4 regions of the Oceanobacillus sp. FSL W8-0428 genome follow, and region 3 is predicted to be linked to each of the others. Evidence: riboswitches for the same ligand, from Rfam matches in the RefSeq annotation. Region 3 holds a riboswitch; each other region holds the start of a gene.
What was found. A riboswitch is a leader RNA that binds a small molecule or an ion and turns the genes downstream of it on or off. The one in region 3 is predicted to bind S-adenosylmethionine.
Positions count from the first base shown of each region.

Region 1: linked by a shared signal. The riboswitch ahead of MKY30_RS15335 (5-methyltetrahydropteroyltriglutamate--homocysteine S-methyltransferase) and the one ahead of MKY30_RS17070 (methionine biosynthesis PLP-dependent protein) in region 3 are both predicted to bind S-adenosylmethionine.
Region 2: linked by a shared signal. The riboswitch ahead of MKY30_RS07345 (SDR family NAD(P)-dependent oxidoreductase) and the one ahead of MKY30_RS17070 (methionine biosynthesis PLP-dependent protein) in region 3 are both predicted to bind S-adenosylmethionine.
Region 4: linked by a shared signal. The riboswitch ahead of MKY30_RS14780 (MetQ/NlpA family ABC transporter substrate-binding protein) and the one ahead of MKY30_RS17070 (methionine biosynthesis PLP-dependent protein) in region 3 are both predicted to bind S-adenosylmethionine.

Region 1 covers NZ_JBBORB010000001.1:3,215,495-3,221,367, forward strand. The annotation lists gene MKY30_RS15310 (ClbS/DfsB family four-helix bundle protein) at 1-37, shown strand, start outside; gene MKY30_RS15315 (NUDIX hydrolase) at 566-1,018, shown strand; gene MKY30_RS15320 (type 1 glutamine amidotransferase family protein) at 1,701-2,279, shown strand; gene MKY30_RS15325 (hypothetical protein) at 2,485-2,850, shown strand; gene MKY30_RS15330 (hypothetical protein) at 3,137-3,610, shown strand; SAM riboswitch class I at 3,725-3,827, shown strand; gene MKY30_RS15335 (5-methyltetrahydropteroyltriglutamate--homocysteine S-methyltransferase) at 3,923-5,038, shown strand; gene MKY30_RS15340 (GNAT family N-acetyltransferase) at 5,244-5,717, shown strand; gene MKY30_RS15345 (GNAT family N-acetyltransferase) at 5,757-5,873, shown strand, end outside.
Region 2 covers NZ_JBBORB010000001.1:1,614,658-1,620,530, reverse strand. The annotation lists gene MKY30_RS07360 (DUF898 family protein) at 1-154, shown strand, start outside; gene MKY30_RS07355 (PspA/IM30 family protein) at 280-915, opposite strand; gene MKY30_RS07350 (lmo0954 family membrane protein) at 940-1,293, opposite strand; SAM riboswitch class I at 1,536-1,637, shown strand; gene MKY30_RS07345 (SDR family NAD(P)-dependent oxidoreductase) at 1,737-2,501, shown strand; gene MKY30_RS07340 (Na+/H+ antiporter NhaC family protein) at 2,554-3,855, shown strand; gene MKY30_RS07335 (S-ribosylhomocysteine lyase) at 3,909-4,376, shown strand; gene MKY30_RS07330 (PadR family transcriptional regulator) at 4,757-5,095, shown strand; gene MKY30_RS07325 (hypothetical protein) at 5,085-5,867, shown strand.
Region 3 covers NZ_JBBORB010000001.1:3,576,726-3,582,598, reverse strand. The annotation lists gene MKY30_RS17075 (hypothetical protein) at 1-678, opposite strand, end outside; SAM riboswitch class I at 1,003-1,107, shown strand; gene MKY30_RS17070 (methionine biosynthesis PLP-dependent protein) at 1,186-2,292, shown strand; gene spx (transcriptional regulator Spx) at 2,543-2,950, opposite strand; gene dacB (D-alanyl-D-alanine carboxypeptidase/D-alanyl-D-alanine endopeptidase) at 3,194-4,558, opposite strand; gene MKY30_RS17055 (YjcZ family sporulation protein) at 4,695-4,790, shown strand; gene MKY30_RS17050 (twin-arginine translocase TatA/TatE family subunit) at 5,091-5,306, opposite strand; gene MKY30_RS17045 (M20/M25/M40 family metallo-hydrolase) at 5,384-5,873, opposite strand, start outside.
Region 4 covers NZ_JBBORB010000001.1:3,106,237-3,112,109, reverse strand. The annotation lists gene MKY30_RS14800 (YhjD/YihY/BrkB family envelope integrity protein) at 32-847, opposite strand; gene MKY30_RS14795 (YtxH domain-containing protein) at 1,015-1,311, opposite strand; gene MKY30_RS14790 (low molecular weight protein-tyrosine-phosphatase) at 1,325-1,795, opposite strand; gene MKY30_RS14785 (glutaminase) at 1,986-2,981, opposite strand; SAM riboswitch class I at 3,218-3,328, shown strand; gene MKY30_RS14780 (MetQ/NlpA family ABC transporter substrate-binding protein) at 3,423-4,238, shown strand; gene MKY30_RS14775 (enoyl-CoA hydratase/isomerase family protein) at 4,410-5,186, shown strand; gene MKY30_RS14770 (CaiB/BaiF CoA transferase family protein) at 5,220-5,873, shown strand, end outside.

The DNA.
Region 1 (5,873 bases), 360 kb from region 3:
CGAATCTATTAAAGTACGTGATCAAAAAGTCCTGTAAACAGGACCAAGAAGTTCAAGGCGACGAGCTTTTTCTGAACGGACTTGCGCGTGTTGTGATGACTTCTGTGTTGTCCACAAATGTTTTCGGTGGGACGAGTAATCGCAAAAGCCCTTCGATGGGGCGAGTAATCGCAGTCCCAGTCTCATCGGAAAAAGCTCGTCAACGCACTTCCGCAGGATGCGGTGGCTTCTACGTTGCCCACACGACGTGGGCGTTCTTAGTAGAAGATCCTCTTATCGCCGTGTCATCTTTATTGGACTTTTTGAACATCCTCTTAAAGAAAAAACTTTAAAGTAATAGTCATTATATAGTGTAGTAATGTAAAGGAGCAAAGACTGAAAGAAAATTCATTGTTAATTAGGAGAAACAGTATGGAAGATTTAAGTTTTAAAAAGTTTCTTAAAAGAAGGATGAATTGGTTATATTAATGACAAGTAATGTTTGGAATTTCCATTCTAGAGTAGTGGATGAGTCTAGTACAGGCAAATTATCGTATTTTTAAATCTGATAAAAGAAGGGGATTTAATGGATTATGTAAAAGAATTAAGAAAATTAGTCGGCACCAGACCATTAATTTTACCTGGTTCTGTTGTAATTATGCTTAATAATGATAATCAAATTCTACTTCAGCATAGACATGATGGAGGTTGGGGAGTGCCAGGAGGATTAATGGAACTGGGAGAAAGTCTGGAGGATACAGCAAGAAGAGAAGTGAAAGAGGAAACGGGTCTTACGGTAGGGAGTCTGAAGCTGCTTGATGTATTTTCCGGACCGGACTATTATTTTAAAGTTTCCAACGGTGATGAGCTATATTCCGTGACTGCTGTTTATTTGACCAATGATATACAGGGGGAAATGAATATAGATAAAAATGAATCTATTGATTTTAGATATTTCCATACAGATGATTTACCGGACACTTTAACGTTTGAAGCAAAGAATTATATGAAGCCTTATCTTAACCTTAAAAATAAATGATATAAGGAAAAATGGCATGCATACAATTATTTCAACTGAATTCAGATTATTAAAAACTTCTGCTATCTACGATTAAAAATGTAGATCAAATATTTATGTTAGATAAGGGAATGCTGGTGGAACAAGGAAGTCATCAAACATTGTTATCACAAAAGAGTCATTACTTTAAGCCTATTCAGGCTGATGAATTGGCTGGCAGTAAGTTAGGAAGCTAGGAGATTTAGATTGTTGGAATAAAGCAATAATAAAATAGCGCATAGATTGTAGAAAAGTACCGCTCAGGCTGGCGGGAGTATTCCTTAGTCTGAGCGTTATTTTAAAGTAGTAACTCCATCTTCACTTACTTTGACATTTTGATATGGAAAAACAGTATTTAATATAGAATAAACTATTAGAAAAATAACTTGTGTTAGGAACGTTTGTTTGGTAACCTTGATATAAGGTTGAAAGTTTTGATTTACGATGAACCAAAATGAAACGATACGCTATAATATCTGTTTAGAAAAGTTATCGTTGCCCAAATATTTATGTTTACTCTAGATTAAGGATTTTATAATATTTAATGGCGGAATATTCGAAATGATAAATATATTTTTACTGAGATAGATGAACAATGGAAGACAGTTGAATTAGCCATAATAAAAAAAGATAAAGTAAACTTATCAAAAAGGAGTGTAAACCTATGAAAAAAGAAATTTTGATTTTTCTGCCAGAGAATTATGCAGATTGGGAGGGATCTTATATTTGCTCCGAATTAAATAACCCGAAAACCGGATATGCTGTAAAAACATTATCCCTTAGCAAGAATCCGGTCAAATCAATGGGCGGATTTACTGTTATTCCAGACTACACAATCAATGAAATACCCGAAAATTTTCATATGCTTATTATGGTTGGAGGTACAACCTGGGCGAAACCGCAAAATGAAGTTGTTAAATCAGTAGTAGATATGTGCGTAGAAAAGAAAATCCCGGTTGCAGCAATATGTGATGCTTGCACATTCCTGGCAGACAAAGGATATTTAGACCATATCAAACATACCGGAAATTCAGCTGCTCATTTAATAAAAGGTGCCCCGGGTTACAAAGGCAAAGAGCATTTCATCGAAAAACAGGCCGTTTCAACAAAGGGATTTATTACCGCTAACGGAACAGCTGCAGTTGAGTTTGCGAGAGAAATTCTAAAATACTTTGAGATTATGGAGCAGGCTGAATTGAAAGAATGGTATCAAATGTTTAAAAAAGGGTTTTATACAAGTTGAGGTTGATCTGAAGGTTTTATTTTCAAAAGCAGGTTTTGGTCGCAACAGAGCAAGTATGTTCATTTTAAATTATTTATTAAAAGTCTTCTTTTCCTTTTTGATAGAAGCCTTTTTAATATAAAATTTCCAGGAGAGGGGATGAAAAAAAACAGCACATATTGTATAATAAAAATATCGTATTTAAGCGGTGAAGGAGCGATTTTGCATGAGTAAAGAAGTAAAAGTGACAAATGAAGCTTTAATGCTAGCTATAAAGGAATTAATACAAAAAGTAGATAATCTGGGTTCAAAAGTCACTTCACTGGAAGGGAAGGTAGATAATCTAGATTCAAGAGTTATTTCGCTGGAAGAAAAGGTTGACAAACTGGATCTAAGGGTCACTTCACTGGAAGAAAAAGTAGATAAACTGGATTCAAGGGTTATTTCATTAGAAGAAAAAGTAGACAGACTGGATTCAAGGGTTACTTCATTAGAAGAAAAGGTAGACAAAGTAGATTCTAAATTAGATGTTTTATCAACAGAATTATTATCTACCAGGGCAGACGTGAATATTTTGAAGAAAGCTAAGTGAACATATTTTCCAAATAAAGTAAATTTATTGTTTGATAGAATAATAAATAAATCATAGATTATTTCAAACCATTAGTGTATCTAATATTAGATAGTGCTGTGGTTTTTTGTTGTAGAACAATTAAAGAGTATTCCTGCATAATAATCCTGTAGTAGAGTAACGAACAACTGTATTGTACTTCATTTATGATACAATTGTAAGTAGCCTCATTTGGAACGATTAAAATATTTTTTTAGAAACTTATATATAGTAAAGGTTTATACAAAGGAAGGCGGTCCTATAAATTTTGAACAAGAAAAAAATAGACTATTCCAACCTTATTGCTAATCTGCTTCTTGCCGGCCTCGTAATTGTTAGTGCAGCAGTTATTGTGGCCATCCCCATTATGATAATATATGGCTTATCAAATATCTTAGCAGGCTGGAATCTTATTGAAATACGATTCTTTGATAATATTTTCATTAATATTCTTTATTTTGGCGGCTTGCTTTTTCTTTCTTATCTTGTAGGAATAATTTTTAATCTGTTATATCAGTTTATTCTTAAATTGGCAAAGATGAAAGAAACGAAGAAGGTAATGTTTCTGAGTTATATGGTGCAGCTGCTATGTAGTGTTATTTTTTATAAAAGCTTTATTGAGCCTCTATTTACGAGAATTAATATATCATGGGAAGGAACAGCCATTTTATTCTTCTGCTTGTATTTGTCTGCTTTTGTTATCAGCGAAGATTATAAAATTTTTTCTGATAAAAAAAGCTGACACTATCTTGATTTTAAATCAATTGCAGCAGGATCCCTATATTTTGGGATTACCCTTGACGAATCCAACGCTTCCATGTAAAGTAATCTGTAATTATTCGTATAATTCCATATATTCTTATCCAGAAAGGTGTAGGGACTGGCCCGTTGAAGCCTTAGCAGCAGACACTAATTTGTACTGTGCTAATTCCAGAAGCATTTTTGCTTGAAGATAAGAAGAGATTTTACTATACCAAACCTCTTCTATTTTCAGAAGGGGTTTTTTAATTGGATTATAGAATGAAGATAGCAGGTAGAGAGGAAGGGGTATTCGATGACAATATCAACAGAAACAAAAAATACACGAGCTCCGTTCAGAGCAGATCATGTAGGGAGCTTTCTCCGTCCCCAGCGTTTAAAGGAAGCTCGCGCGCAAAAAGCAAAAGGAGAAATCAGTCCTGAACAATTGCGGCAGATTGAAGATGAGGAAATTATCAAACTGGTAGAGCAGCAGAAGGAAGCCGGTCTTCAATCAGTGACAGATGGCGAGTTTCGCCGTGCCTGGTGGCATTTTGATTTTCTGGAAGGCTTAGATGGTGTAGAAGGTTACACCGCTGAACAAGGTTTACAGTTTACGGGAGTAGAAACCAAAAAGCGGGGTATTAAAGTAACAGGTAAAATTGGTTTCAGTGACCATTATATGCTTGAGCATTATAAATTTCTTCATGGTATTGCCGGAGATGCTGTTGCCAAATTTGCGATTCCAAGTCCGAATATGCTCTTTTTCCGGGCGGATTTTGAAAAGGGTATTTATGAAAGTGATGAAGCAATTATCGATGACCTGGTTACTGCTTATCAAGGAGCCATTCAGGCATTATATGATGAAGGCTGCCGCTACTTACAGCTGGATGATACTTCCTGGGCAACCTTTTTCTCAGAAAAGGGGAGAAACTCTTTGATTGAAAAAGGAAGAGATCCCGAGAAAACAGCGGAATTATGTGCAAGAGCAATTAATGAATCGATTGCAAACAGACCGGATGATATGCTGGTGACGATGCATATTTGCCGGGGAAATTTTCAGTCTACCTATATGTCAAGCGGCGGTTACGAAGCCATGTCAGAAACCATTTTTGGAGGTCTGCAGGTTGATGGACTTTTCCTGGAATTTGATGATGATCGTTCGGGCGGATTTGAACCGCTGCGTCATGTGAACCGCGATGATTTGTATATTGTGCTTGGGCTTATCACTTCTAAATTCAGTGAACTGGAAGATCCAGAGGCTGTTAAAGCAAGAATAGCAGAAGCTGCGGAATATGTACCGTTGAATCAGCTTTGTTTGAGCCCTCAATGCGGGTTTGCTTCCACAGAAGAAGGGAATTTGCTGACTGAGGCGCAGCAATGGGGAAAAATCCGCCATGTTGTTCAAATAGCAGAAGACGTGTGGAAATAAATTTTACTAGAAAAAGGGGATTTGGAGAGGGATCTTTCCGAGTCTCCTTTTTAATGTCATTCTACATATGTTTATAGCGGCGTTTATTTTAAACAGGGAAAGACATTAATATAATTTTTTGATATATTAGAAATGTACAATAAGAATATTCGGCTATTTTTATTCCTTTTTAAATGGATAATATAACTTAATAAGGTGGTATAAAATGGAGATACGCAGTTTAATAAGCTCTGATTATGATGTCTTGGCTCCAAGGATAAATGATTGGTGGGGCGGCCGTGATATGGCAGGTATGCTGCCTAAGTTATTTTTTAATCACTTTAAAAATACAAGCTTTGTTGCAGAAGAAGGTAGTGAAATTATAGGATTTGTAATCGGGTTCCTGTCCCAGGATGAGTTAGATGAAGCCTATATTCATTTTGTTGGTGTCCATCCGGATTACCGGAAGAAAAATATTGGAAAAGTCCTTTATGAAAAATTCTTCGCCAAGGTTAAAATGGCAAATCGAAGTGTCATCCGCTGCATCACTTCACCAGTAAATAAAACGTCAATTGCCTTTCATCAAAGAATGGGATTTGTTATTGAACATGGAGATAAAATAGTAGACGGGGTGTCTGTAAAGGCGAATTATGATGGATTGAATAATGATAGAGTTTTGTTTAAAAAAGATCTGATATAAGTCCTTGTAAAAATGCCTATATTAATTGGAGGAAATTAAATGATACGAAAACTGACAAAAGAGGATCATACAAAAGTAATGGAGCTGATTGAGCCGAAAGCTGCAGAAAACCTGTTTATAATCGGTGATATTGAAGCGTTTGGCTACGATTCTGAT
Region 2 (5,873 bases), 2.0 Mb from region 3:
CAAACGGATGCATTTTTCAGGTTCAGCTGTTGGCCTTTTCGGCAACTGGATCAAATGGTGGCTTTTAACGATTATCACATTAGGTATCTATGGATTCTGGGTGTTTATTAAACTGGAAGATTGGAAAGTACGCCATACTAATTTTATTAATTAATTTTTATACTGCAATTATTTTGGTTTTCAAAATAGGCACTCCCCTCATTACCAATTGGCAATGAGGGGAGTGCTGTTTGAGCTGCTAAGAACACTTTTTAATTTTTTCGCTTCTGTCTATGCGCTCTAGTTTGTTTCCTTTTCATCTAAATTCTTCTCAATTGCTGCAATTTTGTTGTCAAACGTGCTTCGATAGTATGAGCTGTTTACTTTGTACTCCAGGTTTTCAATATACTGCTCCATTTCTGCAAACTTAGAGAATGGTTTTTCTGGTGACTCTTCCACTACCCGATTAATTTGATGATTCGCTTTTGCGATATTTTCACGTCCCATCAGTTCCATACGGCGCAGGTGCATATCCTTTAAGCGGTGCTTCATCTCTTCGTATTTCTGCTCCAGGTTTTCAAGCTCGGTAATAGCTACTTCTCTGGATGCTTTCATACGATCTGCACGGTTTTGATATTCTTCATGCTCTTTTAGAGCAAATTCATGCATTTCCTCTTCCTGAGCACGATCTGCGATTTGTGCTTGATTTAAGCGTTTATCCGCAAGTTCCTGTGCTTTCATATACTCACGTGCAAACTCTTCTTTTAATTTATATTGGCGGTCAATCAGCTTTCTTACTTTTTCTTTTTCCTGTTCACTTTGGCGTAAATAATGATTAAGCGCAGCAATTGGATTCTTTTGCTCCTTTCTATCCATCATTGTGTGTAAATCTGCTGAAATCGTATCCTTCATTCGAGTGAAAATATTTGTTGACATAATCAATCTCTCCTTTTATGATTTTTATTTGTTTAACTCCGCCCACTGTTTTTCAAAATTCGTAAATGGGTCTTCATCTTCTTTTATTTCGTGGACAACAGAGCTTTCCGGTGTGTTCCAATTTTTATAGATAAGGTAAAGCGCATATGCCGCTGCAACACCTAAAACAGCATAAATATTAGAGAATGTAATGCTCACTACAACTAATCCGAGTATCGCCCAACCTACTTTTGCAGCAGTTGAATCTGTGCTCATAAATTTTTTAAAGCATATATATAGTAGCCATACGCTTAATGCCAGTAATACCATTGGACCTAAATTTGCTAGAAGGACAAGCACCGCGATCAGTCCTCCGACAAACAACATGAATTTTTTCATTTTGTTTTTCCCCTTTCGTTATCGTATCTTTATCTTATCGGTTTTGGCACTTCCCCGTAATGAGCCTGAGAAATATCTTTGTCTAAGCCTTAAGGTCTATTTGCTTCTAAACTACAGTTAAACAGGGTATTCGAAAAGAACAAAATTGGAAAGGTAATTCCACAACAAATATTGACTTTCAAATTTATTTCTTGTATCTTATTACTATTAATTACAAAATTCATATTCTATAAGTATATAATTTCTTATCTAGAGAGGTGGAGGGACTGGCCCTTCGAAGCCTCGGCAGCGGACTATATTAGTACTGTGCCAATTCCAGTAGCATCAAAGCTTAGAGATAGGAAGAGAAAAATAATTTATTTCATTTTTACCTCTTCTTTTGATTTAAGAAGGGGTTTTTATTTTGCTTTTTATTCCAGCAATGAAGGGAAGGAATGTTCGTGATGTACACAATGGATTTAACAGGTAAGGTTGCGATTGTAACTGGTGGAGCTAACGGAATTGGCAAGGCAATTGTAGAGGCACTTCTGGATTGCGGGGCAAAGGTTGCTGTAGCTGACAAAATAGATGCGCCTGCAAATGCAGCAGCTAATGTTTTATATATTGCCACCGATGTATCAAAAAGTGATCAGATAGACAATATGGTCAAGCATGTGATAGATCATTTTGGCAGATTAGATATCTTAGTAAATAATGCTGGAATTTCTACAATGGATTATTTTGTTGATATAAAGGAAAATGATTGGGATAAAACAATGGATGTTAATGCAAAAGGAGTCTACCTCTGTATGCAGGCGGCGGCTAATGCCCTTAAACAGCAGGGAGAAGGCGGAAAAATTATCAATATTTCTTCACAGGCCGGCAAAAACGGATACCGGCTTATGGGGAGCTATGTCGCTTCAAAGCATGCTGTTCTTGGTATGACCAAGGTTGCTGCTCTAGAGCTGGCTAAGGATAAAATCAATGTGAACGCCGTCTGCCCAGGTATCGTTGAAACAGATATGAAGAGGACAGAAAGAACGATTGGCGGTGAGCTTCGAAAAGTTAATGCGGAGGCAATTGAACTCGAGGATAATTCTCAGGTCCCTTTAGGAAGAACAGGGGTTCCGCAGGATATTGCAAATGTTGTTATCTTTTTGGCGTCCACTTATTCGGATTATATGACAGGGCAAGGAGTAAATGTTACCGGCGGTATGACCATGAACTAATCGTTTTTTATATTCCATTATCTTAAACAGATAAAAAATCAGGAGGATTTCAATGGCTAATCAAGAAAATAAAGGAAGCTTATTGGCGCTTTTACCATTACTTATTTTTGTACTTTTATTTATTGGCACTGGATTAATCACAGGCGACTTTTCCAACATGCCAATTAATGTTGCTATCATTATTGCATCAGCTGCGGCACTAGCAATGAATCGAAAAGAAAAACTTACTGCAAAGCTGGAGATATTCACCAAAGGTGCAGGACATCCAAATATCATGTTAATGGTAGTTATTTTTATTTTGGCTGGGGCATTTGCCCAGACCGCTTCAGAAATGGGTGCCGTTGAATCAACAGTTAATATGGGGCTGTCGTTCATTCCAAGTAATTATTTGATGGTCGGCCTGTTTATTGTCGGTTGTTTTATCTCTCTTTCCATGGGGACTTCTATGGGAACTGTTGCTGCACTTACCCCTATCGGCATAGGTATTGCTGAGCAAACCGGCATTCCACTGGCACTAGCAATGGGGACAGTAATCAGTGGAGCAATGTTCGGAGACAATTTATCTATGATTTCAGATACAACCATCGCTGCCGTACGGACACAGCATACAAAAATGAGTGATAAATTTAAGACAAACTTTTTTATTATTTTACCGGGAGCAATAGTTACATCTATTATTCTTTGGTTTATCACTCGTGGGAGCTCCGTTGAATTAGCTGGTGAATATCCTTATGAATTTATTCAAGTTTTGCCTTATATTGCTGTATTAGTTTGTGCGCTTATCGGAATCAATGTACTCATTGTTCTATTCGGAGGAACTATTCTAGCCGGTATTATTGGATTGCTCAATGGTTCTTTTACCGGAACGGGACTTATCCAAGCCGTTTCTCAAGGGGTCTTAAACATGCAGGATATTGCACTAGTTGCTATTTTCATTGGCGGAATGATTGGCATCATCCAATATAATGGTGGTATTCAGTGGCTGCTCAATACTGTAACCAGCAGAATAAGAACGAAAAAAGGAGCGGAATTTGGTATTGCCGGGTTAGTAAGTGCCGCCGACATCGCAACAGCAAACAATACCATTTCGATTATTATGACTGGACCACTAGCAAAAAATATTGCCGATGAATATAACGTTGACCCGCGAAAGTCTGCCAGTCTGCTGGATATCTTTTCAAGCTGCTGGCAAGGGCTCGTTCCTTATGGAGGGCAAATGCTGGCGGCTGCCGGTCTTGCAGCTATTTCACCAGTAAGCATCATACCTTATTCTATTTACCCAATGACATTAGGAATTTGTGGTATCATTGCTATATTAATAGGCTTTCCCAGATTTAAAAAAGCTGGAAACTAAAAAAATAAAGAATAACATGTTAAACTAAAGAAAAAAGAAGGAGCGTATCAATTATGGTAAAAGCAATGAATGTAGAAAGTTTTAATCTGGATCACACAAAAGTGGCAGCACCCTATATCCGTTTGGCTGGAACAACAAAAGGTGCAAATGGAGATGTTATCTATAAGTATGACCTGCGTTTAAAACAGCCGAATAAAGGACATATGGATATGCCTGCACTTCATTCACTGGAGCATCTAATGGCTGAATTAATTAGAAACCATCATGATACGGTAGTAGATTTTAGTCCAATGGGCTGCCAAACTGGATTCTATTTAACTATTTTAAACGATGACAACTATGATGGACTTCTGGAAACAGTAGAAAAAACTTTAGAAGATGTATTAAATGCTGAAGAAGTTCCCGCATGTAATGAAGTTCAATGCGGCTGGGCTGCGAGCCACAGCTTAGAAGGTGCCAAAGAATTAGCAAAAGAATTACTGGAACATAAAGCAGAATGGCATAAGGTATTTGCAGAATAAATTGAAGTAAATTGTTAAAAGGAAATCCGGGCATGCCCGGGTTTCTTTTTTTTAAAGAGTAAGAAAGTATAAAAAATGCTGGAGATAGCCGCTCCAGAAATACACTACGCTTCCCGTAGCGGACATCTCCTTGGCAAGAACACCAGTGTTTTAAAGAACAAGTGATTTTCTTGGTTTTTCTTATGTAAATGGATTTATCATTTCCCCTTCACTTCAAATCTATAAATAAAAATTTCAGCTACTTTGAATTACACCATTATTATCGTCTTTACCTATCCCTAAAGTAAAAGAAAAAACTCAACTATCTTTTTATATAAGATAGTTGACAATTACCTTTTAATCAACTATAGTATATTACAAGATAGTCAAGGAGGTACGGCATGTCAGTATCTGATCAGATGATGAAGGGATTATTAGATGGAGCAATTTTAGGACTAATTTCTCAAGGTGAAACTTATGGATATGAAATTTTAGAGAAATTAAAAGAACGGGATTTCCCGGAAATCAGTGACGGAAGTATTTATCCTGTACTTCTGCGCTTAAGTAAAAAAGGATATGTCCAAACCGAACTGAAAAAATCCGATACAGGCGGGCCAAAACGAAAATACTACACAATCACAGATAAAGGCTTGGAAGAATTAGCCGTATTTCGGAATAAATGGTCCTATCTGAATAAAGGGATGAATAACTTGATGAGGAGTGTGGAGGATGCTAAGTAAAGAAGCAGAAAAATTTTTGCTGAATTTACGTTTAGAGCTAATAAGCCGCGGTAAAAGAGAAAAAGATATTCAAGAAATTGAAGCAGAACTGCGAGATCATTTAATAGAAGCGGAAGCAAATGGGCAAAGTGTAGGAAGTATTACCGGAAATTCTGTGAAGGCGTATATCCGGTCTATTTCCGAAGAACTTCCGCGAAACAAAGGTTTTATTAAATATAGTATTTTATTACTTGTCTATTTGCTGGGGGTATTTATCATTCCTGACCTAATCAGCGGAGACTTTGAATTAAATACAAGTGTTATCCTGTATAACCTTGCAGTGCTGATTATCGGAACAGCGGCTACTATCATTTCCTTAAAAAAAATCGTTCAAAAATATGGAGACAGTAAAAAAACCTACATCGGACTGTTTTTATTTTATGCTCCTTACATGGCTGCTCTGGTCGGCGGACAATTTATTATCCGAAATCATCCAGGGATTGTGCTTGCAGAGAGCAATTTTATTGTAAACCTTATTATCGGAGCTATTCTCTTAAGTATTTTCATTATTGTCACGCTTATCTTGAAGCAATGGTTTTTGGCAATATTTATATTCTTAATGTGTCTGCCTAGTGTGCCTGAGATTATTGGTAAAATCTCTACTGGTGGCAGCATTCTAGAAGGTGAATCCTATTTAATCATTTCCGGTATTATACTTATTGCCGTTAATATTACTGTAATGGGAATTCTAATGTATACATCTAAAAAAGAGGATAAAAAAATCTCTCATTAAACAATA
Region 3 (5,873 bases):
TTTGTCGCTATCTTTGTCTGGATTGTCCTCTGTATTTTCTGGTGGATTATTATTTTCTTTTACAGTATCTTCTGTATCTTCGGATTTAGAGCCACTAGAATCAGAAGGCTTTTTATTTTCATCAGAGTGTATCTTGCTGCCAGATGCTGATGAGCTTTGATAACGATCTGCTTCTGTTTTTTCCTTTGAATTATTCGCTTCACCACCGGCAGTGTTTCTTTCATTGGAATAATTATTACTTTGCTCTTTCTCTTCAGTTTGTGCTTGATTGCTTTCACCTTTTGTTATTTGGGAAGAAGGTTCTTCCTCAGAAGTTGAATAAGTTTCACTTTTCACTTCTGTTTCTTGTACTGCATAAGCTTCGTCCTGAATTTCTGTTTCTTGAGCCGTGTTTGTATCTTCCTGTACCTCTACTTCATCATCTTGAGAATTATGATGATTATTTAAATCGACAGTCTGATAAATTTGCTGATTATTTGATAACAATTTATTCTCCCATGAAGTTGTAAAAAGCTCTACACTTTCGCCAGTTTGTCCATTTGCAGCTTCTCCGACCCGGGTATTCAGCTCCATCTGGTATTGTGTGGAGCGATTTTCATTATAAATCCCGATACCGACGATAATGATACATCCTGTTAACATACAAATGTTAACCAATAATAGCTTTTTTTTACGCATATATCTTCTTCCTTTTTTAATATATTTTCATACTGTTGCTTTTTCACCCTTTTTATTTCAGACCTTCATAATCTTTTTAATTGAGTGTCTAATTTGCAATACATTATTCAAATAAATACTAACACTACTATTGTAATCTTCATCTCATACCTTTTCAAATACTTTTCGCGTTTTTTTGAATTCTTATTTCCTGCTCTTCATTATTCTATAGAGTAAAAGCTTGGTATGACTGAAGTCTGCTTTTGAATATTCTCCAAAATAAAACTTGATTTTTTTTCCTGGCTCTTGTACAGTAAACGTAATTATAAATGAATAAAATTTTAATTCTTATCCAGAGAGACGGAGGGACTGGCCCGATGATGTCTCAGCAACCAGCTTGTCATAGCAAGGTGCTAATTCCAGAAGGGTCTATCCCTTTAAAGATAAGAAGCGTATGATACGGATGTTATACCCTTCTTATTCCTAAAATAAGAAGGTTTTTTTATTTCTAAGGAGGCTGAATGAAAGATGAAAAAATTAGAAACTGCGTTAGTACAGCTAGGTAACAAAACAGATGAACGTACAGGAGCAATAAATCCGCCTATTTATATGTCAACAGCATATCAGCATCAAGGCATCGGTCATTCTACCGGTTATGATTATTCCCGTACCAAAAATCCAACAAGGTCCGTATTAGAGGATGGATTTGCAAAACTGGAAGAAGGGGATGCTTCTTTTGCCTGCAGTTCAGGGATGGCTGCTATTCAATTAATCCTCTCCTCCCTTTTTCGTCATGGCGATCATCTTATTGCAACAAAAGATATTTATGGTGGTACTTATCGAATTTTTGATCATTTTGAAAAAGCATATAATATTTCTGTAACCTATGATGAATGTCAAGATATCTCGAAAACAGAACGATGTATTAACGAAAATACGAAAGCGATATTTTTAGAGACGCCAACAAATCCTTTACTGCAAGAAGTAGATATTGAAAAATACTCAAAACTGGCAAAAAAACATAATTTGCTGCTAATTGTCGATAATACATTTTTGACCCCTTATCTGCAGCAGCCTATTACACTGGGTGCAGATATTGTTGTTCATAGCGCAACAAAATATATCGGCGGTCATAACGATGTACTGGCAGGTATTGTGGTTACAAAAAGTCCAGCTCTGTCTGAAAAAATATTTGAAATGCATAACGCTTCCGGCGCAACATTATCTGCATCAGACTGCTGGCTTCTTGTCAGAGGGTTAAAAACACTTGCACTTCGCATGCAGCGTCATGAGGAAAATGCACAGAAAGTTGCGGATTACTTGCAAAAGCATCCGGCAATCCGCCGGGTTTATTATCCTAATAAAGGCGGTATGCTTTCTTTTTGTTTAGCAGATGCCGATCAGGTAAGGTCCTTTTTAGCTAATCTAAACTTAATTGTATTTGCCGAAAGTCTGGGCGGTGTAGAAAGCTTTATTACCTATCCCACTACACAAACACACGCTGATATGCCGGAAGAAGAAAGAAACAGCCGGGGAATTGGTAATGATCTTCTTCGTTTCTCGGTGGGAATTGAAGATGCCGGGGATTTGATAGCAGATATTGAACAAGCATTGCAGGATGACGAAAAAAAATAAAAACAAAACTTTACTCAAAAAAGTCCCGGCTCTTCTCCCAGGAAATCGAGCTGACGATTTAATTACCCACAATGGCAAAGAGTGTTACATTGTGATAAAAAAGTTACAAAAATGAGGCAACCTCAATATGAGGCTGCCCCGTATTTTTCTTTATAAAGTAAACCTATTCTCTTTCATACTCTATTCAAAGCTTTAAAACTTACGCAATTCCATAGTATATTCTGATATTTAAGGTTTATTTAAGGTTTATTTAACCTTTTATCAATCCTAAATCTACCTTCCATTGTAACCATTGAAGCTGCCGTGTTTTCCTAGGTAAAAATTGACGAATATCCTCCTCGTGATAACCGACCTGGAATCTCTTTTCATCAACCAGAATCGGACTTTTCAGCAGTCTCGGATACTTATGGATTAATTTTAGTAAGGTTTGTAAAGGAAGCTCCTCTACATTCAAATTTAGTTCTTTGTAAATTTTAGAACGGGTTGAAAGAATCTCATCCGTACCTTCTACAGTCATTTGTAAAATATTTTTCAATTCTTCAATAGTCAACGGTTGGTGTAAAATATTACGTTCTTTATATGCAATCCCATGTTTGCGAAACCATTGTCTCGCTTTTCTTGTAGATGAGCAAGATACTCCGTAAATATGCACTGTCATATCCATTCTCCTTATTATTTGACATATCCATTACAAGAATCAAAATGATAATGTTTGAAATGACAACTTTTTTTAGCTTTTTTCATTTCATTAATCTATCTTAGCTACAACTTTAGCATGGAAATGTGGTAAAACTATGGTAAGGCCATGAAAAAAACATAAAATGAAGCTTAATTTATATAAAGTATACAATTTTTCAAGCCGGTTATTTGCCTAAACCCCTGATTTATCAATACCTTTACCTTAAGACCAATTTTCTATTACAGCCAACAATGCTATTAATTCATCCTCCAGCTCTTTCCCTTTATCCTCATCTAACAAATGATTAAATAATACGGAAAAAATAAGCCGCTCTCCATTCACGTTTGTTAAGTAGCCGGAAAGTGTGCTGGTCCCTTCAATCGTTCCTGTTTTCGCCCGAACTTCTAATCCTTTCATCCGCTTCCGTAATGTACCGCCGACCATTTTATCTTCTTCTCCCGCTATCGGTAAACTCTTTAAAAATTCAGGGAACCAGTTTTCCTCCTGTATTTCAAAAAGTAAATGTGTTAATTCTTCAGCGGGAATAAAGTTAGCAGCTGAAATTCCAGAACCATCCTTTAATTGGATAGTATCCAGATTTATACGGTACGGAGCTAAATTTTCTTTAACTGCCGCTATGCCGGATTCCCATGAACCGTCATCATACATAATACGCCCTAATTCTTTTGTAAGCATCTCACCTATCCCATTATTGCTCAGCTTCATAAATGGAATTAAAATACTGGATAATGGCAATGACTGCTGCCGGTAAATACATTTTGCATCTGTTTTTTTCTTTCCTCTTTTTATTTCACCTTCCAGAACAATCCCTGTGCTTTTAAAAATATGCCGGATTGTTTTTGCAATATAATTTTCAACATCTTTGATCGCCATATATACTTCTTGCTTTCCCTCTTTGATTCCTATTTTTCCCGATATAAAAAAATGATTTTCATCATTAAGCCGTTTTACAATAAGTTCTTCTTCATCAGCCTCCTCTACGGTTATCGCTTCATTTGTTATTGAAATTCCTTCTGTATGAGGAGAAACTTCTACATTAGGAGGGTGATTGTTTTTCTCCGGTTCTATTGTGAGCTTAATGGCATTCGTATCATAATCTGAATCTGGAGCAATCGTTAATGCAGATACTTCTGATCCATATGCATATTGCTGATCCTTCCATATTAAATCCTCAGACCACCGAATATCGTCATACCAGCTATCATCAAGAATAAAGTCCCCATATATATGTCTGATGCCTTGTTCCTTTATAGAAGCTGCAAATTGCATATAATCCTTTAACTGTAAAGTTGGATCTCCTTTTCCAACTAGATATATATTTCCATGGCATCCTTTATTTACTATTTCTCCATCACAATAAACCTCTGTTTGAAATGTATAATCAGGACCCAATTTTCTTAAAGCAGCAACTGCTGTTAATATTTTTAAATTGGAGGCCGGCTGAAGACGTGCAGATGCAAAATAATTGTACAAACTCATTCCACTTGTGCCGGACCGGATACTAAGACCCAATAGGCTTCCTTCGTTTTTACATTTATCTATTAAAAAATCCTTTAGCTTCTTCATTGATTTCACCTCAGATTACAGAATATGTGTATCTGAGATTAATTCGATATCCATAGGTTAAAATCCTTTTTTCTAGTCAAATACCCTCTCAAACAGAAAAGCATTTCATATATTAACCTTACAGGGGGTGTAAATAATGAGTAGTTATAATGAATTTGGCGGAGGTTTTGCGCTGCTGGTAGTATTGTTCATCTTATTAATTATTGTAGGAACTTCTTATTGGGGATCCTAATGATTCCATAACAAACAATTTTTCCTCCTCTTCCCTATGGTTAACTAGCTATTTTACGTACAATTAGCTTGTATAAACAGATCGTGATTATGAACGCTTGTAAAGACACTCTGCAAAGCCTCTTTACAAGCAATTTTTATGTTTATTTTAAAAAACAAAAAAATCACTTGTTCTTTAAAACATTGGTGTTTTTGCCAAGGTGAAGGAGATGTCCGCATCAACACTCTTATATATTTATCTTATTCTTTCAAATAAAAAACAAGGCGCGTGATTTAAGCATCAAATAGCGCCTTGTTTTTCTTATTTTGTTGAACTGTTTCCAGATTCATCATTATTCTCTTGCAGTTCGTTCTTTTTGTCTTCCTCAGACATTATATTATTAGCTGAATTTTTGAATTCCCTTAAGGTTTGTCCGGCTGCCTTCCCGATTTCCGGAAGTTTTTTAGGACCGAAAATAATTAAAGCAAGTACAACAATCAGGATCAAACCTGGAACACCTATATTTGCTGGACTCATGGAACCACACCTCCATTCTGATTTTATTATAAAGCATTTCTTTCTATTTTATAATGGGTAATTCAATAAAAATATGACTAATTGTCTTCTTTTTGTGAAATTTGCAGAATGAGCTGACGAATTAAATATGGAAATTGCTCGAATGCATTGGAAATGTGCAGTCTTTCTGTTCTTTTATGAGCATCATGACCAAATGGCCCTACATTTAAAACAGGTGCGTTCAATTCACGCATCGACGAAAATGGTAATTCATAAGAGTCGCCCCAGACTGGAGTATTTTCTTCATAAACCTGTAAATCCGTATCACTGCCTCGATAATTGACATAGCTTAAATCACAAATACCATTTAAGAAATGACTTCTTTTTATCTCTAATTGAAATTTCTTTTTCGCCTCTTTTTCCACAAAGTCCACACAAAATTCTACAAAGGGGTTTCCACTGGAATTTACAGCTGGATAATAAGGCGGTGCAAATAAAATCACTATTGCAGGCGCAAGCTCCTGACAATGAATCATTAAACTGTCTGTAATCCGCAGCGATTTTTCTCTATCATCATATTCATCATTA
Region 4 (5,873 bases), 470 kb from region 3:
GGAAACGGCTAATTATCTGGCCGTTTCCTTTCTAAGCTCTTTTCTGATTTAGAATCGTTGCATTTAAAATGCCGCCGATAATAATAATAATTCCAAATAAATAGAACCAGATTAACAAAATAATAATAGTACCTAAACTGCCATAAGTGGCAGAAAAATTCCCTAAGTTATGCACATAAAAGGAAAATCCCCAGGATACCAGCTGCCAGGCAAGTGTTGCAAATGCTGTACCCCAGACCACCTGTGAAAATTTTAGTCGCCGATTAGGCGCAAGCTTATACAAAAATAGTAACACGATAAAGAAGATAAGAGATGAGACTACCCATCGCAAGGTTCCCCATACCGCTAAAAAAGATTCTGTAAAACCAATCCAGGAAAAAAGATAAGTACCAATCATTTTTCCAAAAACCGGCAGCAATAAAGCTAAAATTATAATTAAAACCATCCCTATTGTAAGCATCATTGCTACAAGCCGTGAAACTATAAACGAGCGGTCTGTCTTAATCCCGTAAGCGTGGTTAAATGCTCTGGTAATTGCATTGACACCATTGGACGCTGCCCATAAGGTTCCAATAATACTGATGGAAAGCAGACCGCCGTTTTGAACAGTTAATGATTGCAAATTTGTTGTAATAAGCCCCATCACTTGCTCAGGTGCGAAGTCTCCAATTGTTTCCAAAATCAAACCCATATCAATCGGCAGGTATGGAATTAGATTAAGTAAGAAAATTAAAAAAGGAAATAAAGACAATATAAAGAAATAAGAAAGCTGAGCTGCCAGTCCAAACACCTCGACTTCTCCATAACGTCTCCAAAAATCCTTGCCTATACCCTGAAGGTTTCGAATGCCGATCCACCTGCCCTTCTTGCTTGGTGAGCTTCCTCTTTAAAACAGCTTGTTCAAAAAAGGAGAAGGGAGATGTTAAAATCTTTATCTCAATACGAAATAAAGGTAACATTTTATTTTTTTACATTCTTATCCTTCCATCAACCCTTACTTTTGAACATCCTGTATTAATCTATTGCTTTACCTGAATATTTATTCGTAACTTTATCTAATGTTTGCTCCACTTGCTCTAAAGCGTTCATAGCATTAGAAGATCCACTTTCAAAAACATGATTCACCTTATCCACTGTTTTTTGCAGGCCTTGAATTGCTTCGGAAGGATTGCTGATATAATAAGATGATGCAGCTTTCATATCTTTTACTTTTCCGCATGCATAACTGCGTGCTTCTTTATCAAATAATGATGCTGCTCCTCCAATAACTGCTCCTGCAACGACACCTAAAATAATTTTACGTTTTCCCATTATTATCTCTCCTTTAATTTAAATGATGCTTTTCTTTTAAAAATTGAAGTAATCCGTAACAGCCATCTGAAACTAACCGATACGTCTGTCCGAAATCTCCTGTGTAATATGGATCAGGAATATCATCTTCTTCTATGTCCTCCACAAACTCCATTAATTTCACAATCGCTGTTCCCTCATGGTGGTTAGACCCGATAAGCGTATTATAATTATTCTGATCCATTGCAACCAGGTAATCAAATTGATTAAAATCATCTGCTGTAAGCAGTCTTGATTCCATTCCATCATAGGAAATGCCCTGCTGGTCAAGTATTTCCTTTGTTCCCGGGTGGGGTGATTGTCCGAGATGCCAATCTCCTGTCCCGCAAGAATCAACCTGCACGCTATCTACCAGCTGCTCTTTCTTTACAAGATCCCTGAATATCGCTTCTGCCATAGGGGAACGGCAAATATTACCTAAACAAACAAATAATACACGTACCAATCGTTTTTCACCCCATTCATCTCGCGTCGACTTAAAAAATAAGCTCTTCCCAATTAACACCCTAAACGGTATACAATAAGTTTAGGGTGTTTTGCTGTAACTCTATTATAAGCAACTTAGACCGATAAGCAAAGAGTTAATTGTAGAAAGTTGTTATCCTGCTTCCATTTTTGTCGAAAAGATACAGCCTTTAAAATACGCTCATATCCCAGCTGTTTGCAATATGACGGAGCAATTTAATTCCTGCAACACTATTTCCCTGCTTATCCAACGCCGGCCCAAACACACCAATACCGCAGCCATCTAAAAATGGCAAATCATTATTACGGACCCTTGGCGGTACAACTGCTAAAATACCGCCAGAAACACCACTTTTTGCTGGAATTCCGACATAGGAGGCAAATTTCCCGGAAGCATCATACATACCACATGTTAACATCAGAGATTTGGCAATTCGAGCTACGTTCTTAGGAATAATTATTTCTTCTGTATCAGGATGAATCCCATCGTTTGAAAGAACCAGGCCAATACGGGCCAAGTCATCGGTTGTAATATTAATAGAGCATTGTTTAAAATAAGTTTCCAATGTTACCCCTAAATCCGATTCCAAATATCCCTCTTCCAGCAAATAATAACCGATAGCTCGATTACGCATCGATGTATCTCGTTCAGAGACATAAACATCTACATCTATTTCAGGTCTGTAGCCAATTATTTTTTCCATTAAGTTAAATAGTGGCTCCAGCTTCTCATCTGATGTATTTCCATTTAATAAAGAAGATACTGTAATCGCTCCTGAATTTACCAAAGGATTAAAAGGGCGCTTCGGATTGTTAATCTGCAAATGCATAATGGAATTAAATGCTTCTCCAGTCGGCTCTACATCTACACGCTGCAAGATATAAGTTATTCCCCTATCAATACATGCAACAATAAAACTTAAAACCTTGGATATACTTTGAATGGAGAAGGAGTGATTTAAATCTCCTGAACGGATCTGCATTCCTCCCTTACCAATAATTGTAATACCTAAAGCATCAGGGTCTGCTTCCTCTAATTTCGGTATGTAATCAGCAACCTTCCCAGTGTCTGTTTGTTTCTTAAAAAAGGTCACCCAATTATCTACATATTCCTGGAGCCACTGTTTATTTTTTTCAGTATTTAAATTTACATATCCTTGTACCATGTATTGACACCCCGCTTCTATTATAATTGTACAGATAAATTTATGAATATCCTTATTTGAACTATACCCCATATAACAATTATTTACCCATTAACATATTTAATATTAATTATTTGTGTCTTAAAAAGAAATAATACTATTTAAAAACAAATAAAATTATAATAATTAAAAAAGTATTGACTTAAATGAGAATTTAGATTAAGTTATTACTTAATAATAAAATTGAATCCATATATCTCTTATCAAGAGTAGCTGAGGGACTGGCCCGTTGAAGCTCGGCAACCTTTTATGTTTATGCATAAAAAGGTGCTAAATCCTGCAAAACGATACGTTTTGGAAGATGAGAGAGGAAATTTGTACATTGGACAAGCCTCTCTTTCTTTAATTCGAAGTAAGAGAGGCTTTCTTTTTTTATTTAAAAACGAATATGAGGTGGAAAACATGAAGAAATTAGCATTATTATTTGTTATTTTATTATCCGGAATACTTGCTGCCTGCGGCAATAACGCGGAAAATGCTGAAGCACTCAGTGAAGATAAGCTTGTTGTCGGTGTTACTGCCGGGCCGCAGGAACAAATTTTAGAAGCTGCTGCAGAGGTAGCTGCAGAAGACGGTCTTGAGATAGAAATAAAAGTATTCTCTGATTATGTACTGCCAAATACAACGTTAGCTGAAGGTGATTTGGATGCAAACAGCTATCAGCATAAACCATTTTTAGATGAATTCAATGAAGACCATGATACAGATTTAGTACCAGTCCGAGAAACTATTTTAAATCCAATGGGGGTTTACTCAGAAACATATGATAATATTGATGATCTCCCTCAAGGCGCAACATTCGGGCTTCCTAATGATCCGTCTAATGGAAGCAGATCTCTATTTATTTTAGAAGAAGCAGGCCTAATTACACTGGATGAAGAAAACAAAGAAACTGCATCTATTCATGATGTTGTTGATAATCCGCTCGAGCTGGAATTTGTAGAATTAGACGCTGCACAGATTCCTAACCAATTAAGTGAAGTAGACGCTGCTGCGATTAATACGAACTTTGCTTTAGGGGCCGGAATCAGTCCAAAAGATGATGCTATCTTATTGGAATCCACAAACTCTCCATATGTAAACTACATTGTGGTCCGTGCGGAGAATCAAGATGATCCAGTCGTAGAAACACTGGTTAATGCTTATCAGTCTGATAAAGTAAAAGCATTTATTGAAGAAGAATTTGAAGGCTCCATTATCCCCGGCTGGGAGGATTAAAATATCTATTAACAACTAGCTGTATGACTCTTACTTCAAGAAAAAAGAAGTTATACCCATTTTAAGCGGGGGATGAAAAATAACTTCCCCCCAAATAAAGTTTCACATTACCTCTATCAATACATATCTGGATACTGACAAAAATAATATTTGCGAAGGGATTTATCTTGTATGTCTAATTATCTTTATATCGAAAGAAATGGCTCCATTGCAACCATTGTCATTAATCGGCCAGAAAAAAAGAACTGCTTCTCTCTGGAGATGTTCCGTCACCTTGAGGATTTATTAGATGAATTAAAAGAAGATCAAACAGTGAAGTTCCTTATCCTTCGAGGTGTTGATGATACTGCGTTTTCTGCCGGCGCAGATATTTCTGAATTTCTGGAAGTCCGCCTTCATGCTGAAAAAGCGAAAGCATATAACGATTTTGCACTTGGGGCTATTGAAAAGCTCTATCGCTTTCCCAGACCGACAGCAGCATTAATTCAAACACTTGCCATCGGTGGAGGACTCGAACTGGCTAATTCATGTGATTTTCGCTTTGCAACGCAAGGAAGCAAGCTTGGCATTACAGCAGCCAATATTGGAATTATTTACAATCTAACAAGCACCAAACGTCTATTTAATCTGGTTGGACCATCACAAGCGAAGAAATTACTTTATACAGCAGAATTAATTACGGCAGAAAAAGGCAAAGAAATCGGCCTTGTCGATTTTATCTGTAAACCTGATGAAATCGAGCAGGATGTTAATAAATTTGTAAAACGCGTGCTTCAAAAATCCCCTGTTGCCAATGCAGGAATTAAACAGGTCATCCAGGCAATTATTGATGGTGAAAATCAGGAAACAGAAGATATCGCAAATCTTGTCTTAGACTCTTACAGCTCAAATGATTACACAGAAGGCATTCAGGCTTTTTTAGAAAAACGGAAACCAGATTTTTCTTAATTAAGGGGTTTATATACAAAGGAGAGAAATATATTGGAACAAGCTCTTAAAGGAATGAAAGTCGTAGATTTATCTCAGGTTTTGGCTGGCCCTTATTGCACTATGGTATTAGGCGACATGGGAGCAGACGTTATTAAGGTGGAGAAATACCCGCTGGGTGATGATACACGGACAATGGGACCTTATATTAATGAAGAAAGCTATATGTACATGATGGTAAACCGCAATAAGCGGGGAATGTGTGTAAATTTAAAAACGGAAGCAGGATTAAAGGTTTTCTATGAACTGATTAAGGATGCAGATGTTCTCGTTGAAAATTACCGCCCCGGCGTTACGAAAAAGCTCGGTATTGATTATGGAACATTAAAAGAAATTAATTCAGATATTATCTATTGTTCTATCTCCGGCTATGGACAAACAGGTCCTTATCGTGATAAGGGCGGATTCGATATTATGGCACAGGGTCTTTCCGGTTTAATTGATATGACTGGTGATAAAGAAGGTAAACCTGCAAAAGTAGGTATCGCTATCCATGACATTGCTGCTGCAGAAACAGCCATTCAGTCCATTCTAGCAGCTTATATTCATCGGCTTAAAGGAGGAAAAGGACAATATATCGATATTTCCCTCGTCGATTCTGGGTTAGCATGGACTGTCTGGGAGGCTGCTGCCTTTTTTGGAAAAGGT